4 regions of the Mesorhizobium sp. M0960 genome follow, and region 1 is predicted to be linked to each of the others. Evidence: predicted binding sites of a transcription regulator. Region 1 holds the regulator's gene; each other region holds the start of a gene.
The links. The regulator PhoB, encoded in region 1, activates phosphate uptake and scavenging genes when phosphate is short. The targets are predictions, from matches to a motif close to TGTCATNNANCTGTCAT.
Positions count from the first base shown of each region.

Region 2: NKH63_RS07615 (inorganic phosphate transporter) is a predicted target of PhoB. The motif match lies at 1,103-1,119, and genes of this name have one in related genera.
Region 3: NKH63_RS07500 (alkaline phosphatase D family protein) is a predicted target of PhoB. The motif match lies at 1,707-1,723, and genes of this name have one in related genera.
Region 4: ppk2 (polyphosphate kinase 2) is a predicted target of PhoB. The motif match lies at 1,797-1,813, and genes of this name have one in related genera.

Region 1 is NZ_JAMYNN010000002.1:242,734-245,827, forward strand. It holds gene xylF (D-xylose ABC transporter substrate-binding protein) at 1-19, opposite strand, end outside; gene NKH63_RS06175 (ROK family protein) at 306-1,550, shown strand; gene phoB (phosphate regulon transcriptional regulator PhoB) at 1,560-2,249, opposite strand; gene phoU (phosphate signaling complex protein PhoU) at 2,266-2,973, opposite strand; gene pstB (phosphate ABC transporter ATP-binding protein PstB) at 3,006-3,094, opposite strand, start outside.
Region 2 is NZ_JAMYNN010000002.1:525,748-528,841, forward strand. It holds gene NKH63_RS07605 (efflux RND transporter periplasmic adaptor subunit) at 1-365, opposite strand, end outside; gene NKH63_RS07610 (TetR/AcrR family transcriptional regulator) at 516-1,052, shown strand; gene NKH63_RS07615 (inorganic phosphate transporter) at 1,173-2,777, shown strand; gene NKH63_RS07620 (transporter) at 2,862-3,094, shown strand, end outside.
Region 3 is NZ_JAMYNN010000002.1:503,720-506,813, reverse strand. It holds gene NKH63_RS07510 (TetR/AcrR family transcriptional regulator) at 1-64, opposite strand, end outside; gene NKH63_RS07505 (MFS transporter) at 147-1,430, shown strand; gene NKH63_RS07500 (alkaline phosphatase D family protein) at 1,796-3,094, shown strand, end outside.
Region 4 is NZ_JAMYNN010000003.1:196,367-199,460, forward strand. It holds gene NKH63_RS09270 (dihydrofolate reductase family protein) at 71-718, shown strand; gene ppk2 (polyphosphate kinase 2) at 770-1,690, opposite strand; gene NKH63_RS09280 (aldo/keto reductase) at 1,971-3,014, shown strand.

The sequences.
Region 1 (3,094 bases):
CGGTCGTGAATTTCTTCATCATATCCTCCCTGCGCCGCGTACGGCGTGACCAATTGGCCCCAAAGGCCAGCTTAGAGGCGCTAATTTTTTCGAGCCTCGAAAAAATACTGGCCCGATCTCCCGCTGCTGTCAACATCGATTCTGATGGATTTTGATGTTGCTGCGACTTTTTTCGAGCTTCGGAATAAACGATGACAGCGCCCCCTGCATCTGACACTATTTGCCTCATCCGACACTATTTGTCGGCATTACCGACGGCTTCCGGTTCATGAGCGGCCGCGGCAAACCGGGAGGAAAGCAAAACGATGTCGGTCGGAATCCGCCATGACGATTTGCGCCGGCGCAACCGGGCGATGGTGATCTCGGCCGTGCGCCGGGCCGGCCAGCCATCGCGTACGGAGATCGCCGCAACCACCGGCCTCAGCCATTCGACCATATCGGCGATCTCCTCCGACCTGATACGGGAAGGCATCCTCGCCGAGAGCAAGGCAAGCGAACCCGTTTCGTTGAAACGCGGTCGTCCGCAGGTCGGCCTCGCCCTCAATCCGGAAGCGGCGGCGGTGCTGACCGTGGTGTTGTCGCTGAATTTCCTGTCGGCCGCCATCATCGACTATGCGGGGCAGGTGGTCGCCGAGGAACAGCGCCGGCTGGACACGCTGACCATGCCGCGCGACGAACTGATCCGCGAATGCATGGCCATCGTCCGGCGCCGGCTGGACGATCCAGATCTTGACGTCCGCAGTGTCGCCCGCATCGCCCTGGCGATTCAGGGAATTACCGACTCCCCTGCACGCGCCATGCTGTGGTCGCCGATCACGCCCCAGACGGACATCGCCTTTGCCGACATGCTGGAAGATGAATTCGGCATCGCGGCCACGGTGGAGAACGACTGCAATATGATGGCGGTGGCTTTGCGCTGGCGCGATCCGGATCGCTATCGCGACGACTTCATCGCCATCCTGCTTTCGCACGGCATCGGCATGGGGCTGGTGTTGAAGGGCGAGCTGTTCACCGGCACGCATTCCTCGGGCGGCGAGTTTGGCCACATGATCCATCGTCCGGGCGGCGCGCTCTGCCGTTGCGGGCGGCGCGGCTGCATCGAGGCCTATGCCGGCAATTACGCCATCTGGCGCAACGCCACGCAGATGAGCGAAGACAGCCAACCGGTCGCCGACGTCAGCGACGCCGACATGCGCGCGCTGGTGGTTCGGGCGCGCGAGAAGGACGGGCCGGAACGCGAAGCCTACCGCAAGGCCGGCGAAGCGCTGGGTTTCGGTCTCGGCTCGCTGTTCGCGCTGATCGATCCGGCACCGGTCGCAATGGTCGGCGCCAGTGCCGCCGCCTTTGATCTGATCGAGCCGGCCTTGCGGAAGGCCATCGCCCAGACCGCCGGCGGCCAGCATTCGGGCTCGATCTCCTTCGATACCGAGCCGAACGAATTGCCGCTGATCCGCGAAGGCTGTGCAATGCGGGCGTTAAGCTTCGTCGACCAGCAGATTTTCGCGCCGGGCGCGCAAATGAGGCCCGGCGTCAGAAAGAACGTAGCCTGACTGGGCGGGTCAATCTTCCCTGATCGCGTAGCCGGCACCGCGGATGGTGCGGATGACATCAGGCATGCGGCCGTTGTTGACGGCTTTGCGCAGCCGCCCGACATGCACGTCGACGGTGCGTTCGTCGATATAGATCGTCTCGCCCCAGACATTATCGAGTAACTGGCTGCGCGAGAAGACGCGGCCCGGATGCCGCATCATGAATTCGAGCAACCGGAATTCGGTCGGCCCGAGCCGGATCTCGGTCTTCTTGCGATACACCCTGTGCGATTCGCGATCGAGCACGATGTCGCCGACCTTCAGCACGCTGGACAGCACTTCCGGCTTGGCGCGGCGCAGCAGCGCCTTGACCCTGGCCATGAATTCCGGTGTCGAAAACGGTTTGACCAGATAGTCGTCGGCGCCGGTCGAAAGACCGCGTACCCGGTCGCTCTCCTCGCCGCGCGCGGTCAGCATGATGATCGGCAGCCGTTCGGTTTCGGGGCGCACCCGCAACCGGCGGCAGAGCTCGATGCCGGAAACCGCTGGTATCATCCAGTCGAGCACCAGAAGATCGGGCACATTCTCCTGCAAACGGATCTCGGCTTCGTCGCCGCGTGTCACCACCTCGACCTGGTAGCCTTCGGATTCGAGATTGTAGCGGAGCAGCACACCCAACGGCTCCTCGTCCTCCACCACCATTATGCGTGGTGCGATCATCGGCTGGGCACCCCCATCATGTCGCCGGTGCGGACATTGTCGTTTCGTCTTGCTTCGGACGATTGACCGGCAATTGCTCGCCGGTCAGCACATAATACGCATTTTCGGCGATGTTGGTGACATGGTCGCCGATCCGCTCCAGATTCTTGGCGCAGAACAGCAGATGCGTGCAAGCGGTGATGTTGCGCGGGTCTTCCATCATGTAGGTCAACAGTTCGCGGAACACCGACGTATATTTGACGTCGATGCGCTCGTCGGCGGCGCGTAGCTTGGCCAACGCGGCCGCATCGCCTGCAGCATACTCCTCGATGACGCCCTGCACCTGGATGAGCACCAGCTGCGCCATCGCATCGATGGAATGCGATAGGTCGCGCGGTGTGACGCTAAGGCCGACCGCACTCACACGCTTGGCGATATTCTTGGCAAGGTCGCCGATGCGTTCGAGATCGCCGGCCATGCGGATCGCCCCGACGACATGGCGCAGATCGTGGGCCATCGGCTGGCGCTTGGCGATCAGGGTGATGGCGCGGTCGTCCAGTTCGCGTTGACGCGCATCCATGATGGCATCGTCGGAAACGACGCGTTGCGCCAGCACGTTGTCAGAATTCAACAGGGCCTTGGTCGCCCCGCCGACCATCGAACCGGCGAGGTCGGCCATGTCGCGGATCAGCTTGCTGATCTGCTCGAGATCCTCGTCGAAAGAAGCGACTGTGTGTTCGCCCATGGTCCTGTCCTCATATGCGTGATCGGAACGGCTCAGCCGAAGCGGCCGGTGATGTAATCCTGCGTGCGCTTCTCGCGGGGCGACGTGAAGATCTTCTCGGTCCGGTCGAACTCTACCAGTT
Region 2 (3,094 bases), 280 kb from region 1:
GTCGTCTGGTCGGATGTGGCTTGCGCCTTCGACGCCACGAGGTCGGCCCGCTCGACGGCATCGTCGAGCTGCAGCAGCACGGCGTTGGCGGCGACCTTCTGATTGGCATGAAACTGGATGTCCTTGACGATACCCGCGGTTTCGACGGTCAGGTCGACGCCGCGCACGGCACTGACAGTACCGATCGCCTCGACGCCGGGCGTCCAGGACATCGGTTTGACGATGACCGTCGACACGGTCGCGGCCGGCGGCTTCATGGTGGCGAAAAACTGTTTGATCGCATTGTCGCGGAACAGGTTGAATCCGACGATGCCGCCGCACACCAGCACGAGCAGAATGAAGGCGATGATGAAGCGCTTGATCACGAACAGTCCCCTCGGCCATGGCCCAGCATAACGGTCGGATGACCGGAACACATACCTGTGACTGGTCCCAATTTCAAATGACGGCAATCTTACTGTACCGTCTGGACGGTCTTGTCAATTCCGCTTAAGCTAATGAATGGGGAACGATTGATGAAGGCCCGCAGAACAAATTCGCGCGAGAAGATCCTCGCCGCCGCCGCCGACGTGGCGCGCGAGACGGGTCCCGGCAGCCTGTCGCTGGATGCGGTCGCCAGCCGTGCCGGCGTGTCGAAGGGTGGTCTTCTCTACAATTTCCCGACCAAGGCGAAATTGATGCAGGCGCTGGTGGAGGATTACCTCAGCGCGTTCCAACAGGCGCTTGAGGCCGCCCGCACCAACGGCGTCAGCGGTGAGAGCCCGCTTGCGGCCTATATCAGGCTTTCGGCCGAGCATGCCGAGGAGTCGAAACCGTCGGCGACCTGGATATTTTCGGCGATTGCCGAGGATCCCGATTTCCTGACGCCGATAAAATCGTTCAGGCGGCAAGTGTTCGAGCGGCTGAAGGAGGAGACGCCGAATCTCAAGGCGCTGCTGGTCTGCTATCTCGCTATCGAAGGGCTTCGCAGCATGAATCTGTTCGGTTCGGACATTCTCTCCGCCGACGAGCGCCGGTTGCTGATATCGACCCTGCTGGAGATCGCGGAATAGATCAGGAACCACCGTCCAGCACTATCTGCTCCAATCTCAAAGTGCTCTGCCGTCACACAGGCTTCATTGTGCCGACATAGCGTCCTCCCATTCTTTGCTGCAACGCAAGAGGAGTGGGGTATGGTCGATATTGTTTCCAGCGAAGCAGGAATTCCAAGGCCGGAGCATCCGCTCGACCGGCCAAACAGCACCGGCAAATGGTTTCTGCCGGCCTTTGCCGTCATCATCCTGGGCGGCCTTGCCTATGTCGGCTACGCGCTCAGCCAGGACCTGACCAGCACCGTCGCGGTGCCGTGGATTCTGCTTGGCCTGGCGCTGCTGATCGCGCTCGGCTTCGAATTCGTCAACGGTTTTCACGACACCGCCAATGCGGTGGCAACGGTGATCTACACCCATTCCATGCCGGCCGAGCTTGCAGTGATGTGGTCCGGCTTTTTCAACTTCCTCGGCGTGCTCACCGCCAGCGGGGCGGTCGCCTTCGGCATCATTTCGCTGTTACCGGTCGAACTGATCCTTCAGGTCGGATCAAGCTCCGGGCTGGCCATGGTCTTTGCGCTGCTGGTCGCAGCGATCATGTGGAACCTCGGAACCTGGTATCTCGGCCTGCCTGCCTCGAGCTCGCACACGCTGATCGGTTCGATCATCGGCGTCGGCCTCGCCAACCAGTTCACGGCGCCGGCCGGTTCCATCACCAGCGGCATCGACTGGTCGCAGGCAAGCAATGTCGGCCTGTCGCTTCTGATCTCGCCGCTGGTCGGGTTTTGCCTGGCTGGGCTGCTGCTTCTGGTGATGAAGCTGCTGGTCAGGAACCGCGAGCTTTACGAGGCGCCGAAGTCGAGCGCCCCGCCGCCGCTGTGGATCCGGGCGCTGCTTATCTTCACCTGCACCGGCGTCAGCTTTGCCCACGGCTCCAATGACGGGCAAAAGGGCATGGGCCTCATCATGCTCATCCTGATCGGCGTGGTGCCGACCGCCTTCGCGCTCAACCGCACGCCGGATATCAATTATCTCGAAGCCTACAAATCGGCGGCGACGCAGGTCGAAACGGTACTCGGCAAATACGTCAAGCCCGGCGTCGCCGTGACCGACGCGGCGACCGTGGTCGGTGACGCCGTTCGCACCAAGACCTGGAAGGACGAGACCACGCCTGCGCTGCAGAGCTTCATCCACGACACTAGCGCAATGTTGTCGCCCTATCCGTCCGTGGAAAAGCTGCCGACAACGCTGGTCAGCAACGCCCGCAACAACATCTATCTTATCGGTGAAGCGCTGAAACTGATCGACAAGAAGAAGCTGCTGCCGATGGAGACCGACGACCTGAAGGCGGTGACGACCTATCACAAGGCGGTCGACAACGCGACGAAGTTCATCCCGCTCTGGGTCAAGGTCGCCATCGCGCTGGCGCTCGGCCTCGGCACCATGGTCGGCTGGAAGCGCATCGTCGTCACCGTCGGCGAGAAGATCGGCAAAAGCCATCTGACCTACGGCCAGGGTGCGTCCGCAGAGCTTGTTGCAATGGCGACCATCGCATCGGCCGACTATCTCGGCCTGCCGGTCTCGACCACCCATGTGCTGTCGTCGGGCGTTGCCGGCACCATGGCGGCGAACGGCTCGGGCCTGCAATGGTCGACAGTGCGCAACATGCTGATGGCCTGGATACTGACCCTTCCGGTCTCCATCTGTCTTGCCTTCGTGCTGTTCGTCATCTTCCGCCAGATATTCTGAGCGGGGATAGGACTTGGCCAGAATGTCGCGGCGCCGGCTCCGGCGCCGCCCAGATCCTGAACGTGCATTGTCTCGGCGGCGGCCATGAATGACGCATCGCATCTGACATTGCTTGCCGCGGACGACCAGCATCATGCCCCCGGGCTGGTCTGGGCCTATCATGCCGCTCCCGGCAAAGCTCCCGAATCGCTGGCGCCCCGGGACACAGAGGCCGCGCTGGCCTCACTGGACGGCTGGGTCTGGCTGCATGTCGACCTTGTCGACCGGCGCGCCCATTCCTGGGTCAGCCATGCCTGCGCGCTGCCGGCGTCGGCTCA
Region 3 (3,094 bases), 260 kb from region 1:
TCCGTTCGGCGGCGCGAGGCAGCGGTGCGCCATTCTCCTTGATCGTTGGTTCAATGCTTTTCATGTCTGGTTTGCCGATTGCCTGGTTGACAATGTTACCGGTCGGTACGTATGTTCCGCACATCTGAAACGTACCGGTCAGTAACATGATAGCTCAATCCCGCCCGTTTGGCCAGCGCTACGCTTTCGTCGTGGTCGCCGTCATCTTCCTCTGCCTGCTGATCGCCGCGGGCCTGCGTTCGGCGCCGGCAGTCATGATGCTGCCGCTGGAGAATAGTTTCGGCTGGCGGCGCGACGTCGTCTCGCTGGCCGCGGCCACCGGCATCTTCCTCTATGGCCTGACTGGGCCGTTTGCCGCGGCGCTGATGGAGCGGATCGGGCTGCGCCGCACCTTGCTTGCCGCGCTGCTGTTGATGTCGGGATCGACCGCGCTCAGCCTGCTGATGACCAAGCCGTGGCATCTGCTCCTCACCTGGGGCGTGTTTTCCGGCATCAGCTCGGGCGCCGTCGCCACCGTGCTCGGCGCCACCATCGTCAACCGCTGGTTCAAGACCAATCGCGGCCTTGTGATGGGACTGATGTCGGCGTCCAGCGCCACCGGGCTGCTGGTCTTCCTGCCGCTGCTCGCCTCGCTCGCCCAGTCTGGCGGCTGGAAGCCGGTCGCTATTGCCATTGCCGTGGCCACCGCCGCCTTGGTGCCGCTGGTTTATATGCTGGTACCGGAGCGTCCGGCCGCGATCGGCATGGTCCGCTATGGCGCCGAGCTCGACGATGTGCCGCCCGCGCCGCCGGCCGCGCGAGGCAATTTCCTCGCGCATACGCTGAGCACGTTGCGCCGCGCCGCCGGTACGCGTGTGTTCTGGTACCTGTTCGCCACCTTCTTCGTTTGCGGCTTCACCACCAACGGGTTGGTCGGCACGCACCTGATCGCCTTTTGCGGCGATATGGGCATCGGCGAAGTGCAGGCCGCGGGCCTGCTCTCGATGATGGGTATCTTCGATCTTATTGGCACGACGCTGTCGGGCTGGCTCACCGACCGTTTCGACCCGCGCAAGCTGCTCGGCATCTATTACGGCATTCGCGGCCTGTCGCTGATCTATCTGCCCTATTCCGGCTTCTCGGCGACCAGCCTGATCATCTTCGCCGTATTTTACGGACTGGACTGGATCGCCACAGTGCCGCCGACGCTGCGGCTTTCCAACGAGGCGTTCGGCGACCGCAGCGGGCCGATCGTCTTCGGCTGGATCGTCGCCGGCCATCAAGTCGGCGCAGCGACAGCGGCCTTTTTCGGTGGCACTATGCGTGAGTTGCAGGGCAATTACGAGCTTGCCTTCCTGATCGCCGGCATGACGGCAATAGCCGCCGCCTGCATCTCGCTGCTGATCAACACCAGCCGCCCGGCGTTCGATCCTGAACCGCAGGCGGCATAGCTTCTCGTTGCAGGAGAGATGCCGTCGGCCAAATTGCCGATCTCCCCCCTCGCGGGGGAGATGCCCGGCAGGGCAGAGGGGGCGCGAAGGTTCGCCAGCCTCCGACTTTACGCAATGTTCTGCCCAAACTCCGCTGCTCCGTCTGATTTCTTTCTGATTTGTACGTCGGCGGGACAGCGCCCCCCTCTGGCCTGCCGGCCATCTCCCCCGCAAGGGACCCGCAAGGGGGAGATCAGCAGCTTCGCCGCCGAGCGGTCCAGCCTTCCCGCTTGTTGATGTCAGAAAACCTTCATCGTTTCGAAATGTGCCTGAAACATTGAAGCTGGAGCTTGGCGGCGACGTTCAACGCCATCCAGGAGACAGCCATGAACAAGATTTCAATGACGCGGCGCGCTTTCGTCACGTCGGCCAGCGCCGTTGGCCTGGTCGGCGCCTCGGGTCTCGCCCTTCCCTATTACTCGCGCGCCAATCAGCGCCCGGCCTTCACCCATGGCATTCAGTCCGGCGATGTCGACGCGACCAGCGGCATGGTCTGGACGCGCACGGACCGGCCGTCGCGCGTCATGTTCGAAGTGTCGTCGACGGAAAATTTCGCCAATGCCGTCCGCCTGGCGCCGCTCGATACGTCGCCGGCCAGCGACTATACGGTGAAGCGGCTGCTTACCGATCTCGCCTCCGACCAGGACATTTTCTACCGCATGGTCGCGGCCGATCTTGCCGACATCAACGCCGTTTCGGAGCCGATCGTCGGCCGCTTCCGCACGGCACCTGCCTCGAAGCGCGACATTCGTTTCGCCTGGTCGGGCGACACCGCCGGCCAAGGCTGGGGCATCGACGAGACCGGCATGAAGACCTACGCCACGATCGCCAAGCACACGCCCGACTTCTTCCTGCATTCGGGCGATACGGTCTATGCCGATGGTGCGATGAAGGACGAGGTCGACCTGCCCAATGGCGACAAGTGGAAAAACACAGTGCTGATCGACGAAAAGCGCAAGGTTGCCGAGACGCTGGACGAATACCGGGCGCAGTGGAAATACAACATGATGGACAAGAACGTTCTTGCGCTCAGTGCCATCTGCCCGACTTTCTATCAGTGGGACGACCATGAGGTGCTTAACAACTGGTCGGACTCGAAGGACCTGACCGCCGACGACCGCTACACCGAAAAATCGATCCATGTGCTGGCGGCACGTGCTGCGCGCGCCTTCCACGAGATGACGACGATCCGCTACGAACTGTCGGAGCCGGGCCGCGTCTACCGCAAGATCGCTTATGGGCCGCTGCTCGATGTGTTCTTCCTCGACATGCGTTCCTACCGCGGCCCCAACGGCCCGGATATGCAGGAGACGATGACGCCGCAATCGCGCATCCTAGGCGAACAGCAGATTAAGTGGTTGAAGCGTGAGCTGGCAAATTCCAACGCGACGTGGAAAATCATCGCCGCCGATATGCCGCTCGGCCTCGTGGTCTGGAATGACGGTACCAAGAAGGTCGGGGCCGAGGCAGTCAGCAATGGCGACAATGGCCCGGCCAAGGGGCGCGAGCTGGAAATTGCCCACCTTCTTCGCTATATAAAGAACGCGGGCATCAGCAATACCGTTTGGCTCACCGCAGACGTGCATTACACGGCCGCGCATTACTACAATCCGGACAAGGCGCAG
Region 4 (3,094 bases), on a different contig from region 1:
TGCAAAATGCAATCAGTTAAGCTACCCGATAACTGCTTGCATCTCACAATTGGTTATCAAGGAGGCTCTCATGTCCAAACTTCGCGTCAGCGCTTTCACCTTGTCGATCGACGGCTTCGGCGCCGGTCCCGACCAAGACCTGAAGAACCCGCTGGGTGTTGGCGGGGAAGCCCTGCACGAATGGATGTTCGGCACCCGCACCTTCCGCAAGATGGTTCTCGGCAAGGATGGCGGGACCACGGACACTGACGAGGCGTTCGCCGCGCGCAGCTTCGAGAATGTCGGCGCCTGGATCCTCGGCCGCAACATGTTCGGGCCGATCCGCGGCGAGTGGCCTGACGAGAGCTGGAAAGGCTGGTGGGGAGACAATCCGCCATACCACGTGCCGGTCTTCGTGCTGACGCACCATCAGCGGGATCCCATTGTCATGGAGGGCGGCACGACCTTCTATTTCGTGACCGACGGCATCCACTCAGCGCTGGAGAAGGCGAAAGCAGCGGCTGACGGCAAGGATGTACGGCTGGGCGGTGGCGTTTCTACGATCCGGCAGTATCTCAAGGAAAAGCTCATCGACGAGATGCATCTGGCGATCTCACCTGTCCTGCTCGGCGCAGGCGAGAGCCTTTTTGCCGGCATCGACATGCCCAAGCTCGGCTACCGCTGCAGCGAGCAGGTCGCGACGCCGAAGGCCACGCATGTCATCATCGAGCGCGCCTAGCTTGTTGCAGGGCGCTGCCCACGGAGGCAGCGCCCCTCCTCGCTGCTTTAGTCAGTATTTCTCCGGCACATACAGTTCGCGCGGCAGCACCTGACGTTCGTATTCGGGATTGAAGACGCGCTCCGGTAGTGTGATCTCCTCGTGCGGCACCTCCTCATAGGGCATTTGCTTGAGGAGATGGTCGATGCAATTCAGCCGCGCCCGCTTCTTGTCGTTGCCCTCGACGATGAACCAGGGAGCTTCCGGGATGTTGGTGCGGGCGAAGGTTTCTTCCTTGGCCTTGGTGTACTGCTCCCAGCGCACGCGCGACTGGAGGTCCATCGGCGACAATTTCCATTGCTTCATCGGGTCGTGGATGCGCATCAAAAAGCGCATCTGCTGCTCCTCATCGGTGATCGAAAACCAGTATTTGACAAGCGTAATGCCTGAGCGGAGGAGCATGCGTTCGAAATCCGGCACGTCGCGAAAGAACTCCTCGACCTGATCCGGCTGGGCAAAGCCCATCACCCGCTCGACGCCGGAGCGGTTGTACCAGGAGCGGTCGAACAGCACGATCTCACCGCCGGCCGGCAGATGCGGAACGTAGCGCTGGAAATACCATTGCGACTTCTCGCGCTCGGTCGGCGCCGGTAGTGCTACGACGCGGCAGATGCGCGGATTGAGCCGCTGGGTGATGCGCTTTATGACGCCACCCTTGCCCGCCGAGTCGCGGCCCTCGAATACCACGACGAGCTTCTTCTTGTGATAGGCGACCCAGGACTGCAGCTTGATCAATTCGGATTGCAGCGTGATTAGATCCCGAAAATATTGCAGGCGGTCGATCGATGGCGGATGCGCATTCTTATAGATCTTGGCGATCTCCATCGACAGCGCCGGCTCAGAGATTTCCAGCTCATAATCTTCGTCGAGCGTGTCGGCGAGTTCCGCTTCCAGCCAGTCCCTGGCCGGGGAATTCTGTTTTATCTCGGTCATTTGCGCTGCTCCGCTTACAGGCCGTGTCGGCCGCTGTCAGGCGCTCTGCCGCCCGGCCCGGCGGCCGGAAATCGAAGCGCTGAACCGATGTTAGTATAGGCCAGCAATGACGGTTTTATTGCAGCCGCTGTTGCGCTGGCTGCGCGTCCAATCCGTAAGATGTGATCGATGTTGCCCTGCAACACGGGCGACAAGCGGAACGAATTATCCTACAAATGCCCGGTTCATTCAGGGCTGTCGTTTGAAACGCCCTTTCCCGATAAAATCATGAGGATACGACATGGAATACCGCACTCTCGGCCGTTCCGGGCTGAAGGTTTCGACGCTGACCATGGGCACCATGACGTTCGGCGGCGGCGGCGCGTTTTCGGCGGTCGGCAAGACCGATCTCGACGAGGCGCGCCGGATGATCGACCTTTGCATCGATGCCGGCATCAACGTCATCGACACCGCCAACGTTTATTCGAACGGGGTGTCAGAGGAGATCATCGGCGAGGCGCTCGGCGGCAAGCGCAAGGGCGACGTGTTGATCGCCTCCAAGGCGCGCATGCGGATCGGCAAAGGCCCCAATGATGAAGGCCTGTCGCGCTATCATCTGATCCGCGAATGCGAGAGGAGCCTGAAGCGCCTCAGGACCGATGTCATCGACATCTATTTCCTGCACGAGTGGGATGGCCTGACACCGCTCGAGGAAACCATCGCCGCGCTCGACACGCTGGTCGCGCAGGGCAAGGTCCGCTATGTCGGCTGTTCCAATTATTCCGGCTGGCAGGTGATGAAGGGGCTCGGTATCAGTGACCGTCATCACCAGCCGCGCTTCGTCACCCAGCAGATCCACTACACTCTGGAAGCCCGCGAGGCCGAGTATGAATTGTTGCCGATCTCGGTCGACCAGGGGCTCGGCGTGCTGGTCTGGAGCCCGCTCGCCGGCGGATTGCTGTCCGGCAAATATCACCGTGACCAGCCGACCGCCCGCCAGCTCAGCGGCTGGTCGGAACCGCCGATCCGCGACGAGGACCGGCTGTGGCGGATCGTCGACGTGCTGATCGATATCGGCAAGAACCACGGCGTGTCGGCAGCGCAGGTGGCGCTTGCCTGGTTGCTTGGCCGGCCCGCCGTCAGTTCGCTGGTGATCGGCGGACGAACCGAAGCGCATTTCAAGGACAATATCGCTGCTGCAAGCCTGGTGCTCGGCGATGAGGAGCGCACACGCCTCGACGTGGTCAGCAGGCCGCCCGTGCTCTATCCCTACTGGCACCAGCAATTCACGGCAAAGGACCGGTTCGGGCCCGCCGATCTCGTCCTCGACCGGGACGGCGCCTGAAAAAACGCCCTGAAGCGGGGCTCCCCGGACTGCGACGAGATATGGAGCCGATCGTGCCTTGCGGTGTTGTGTTTGTGGCC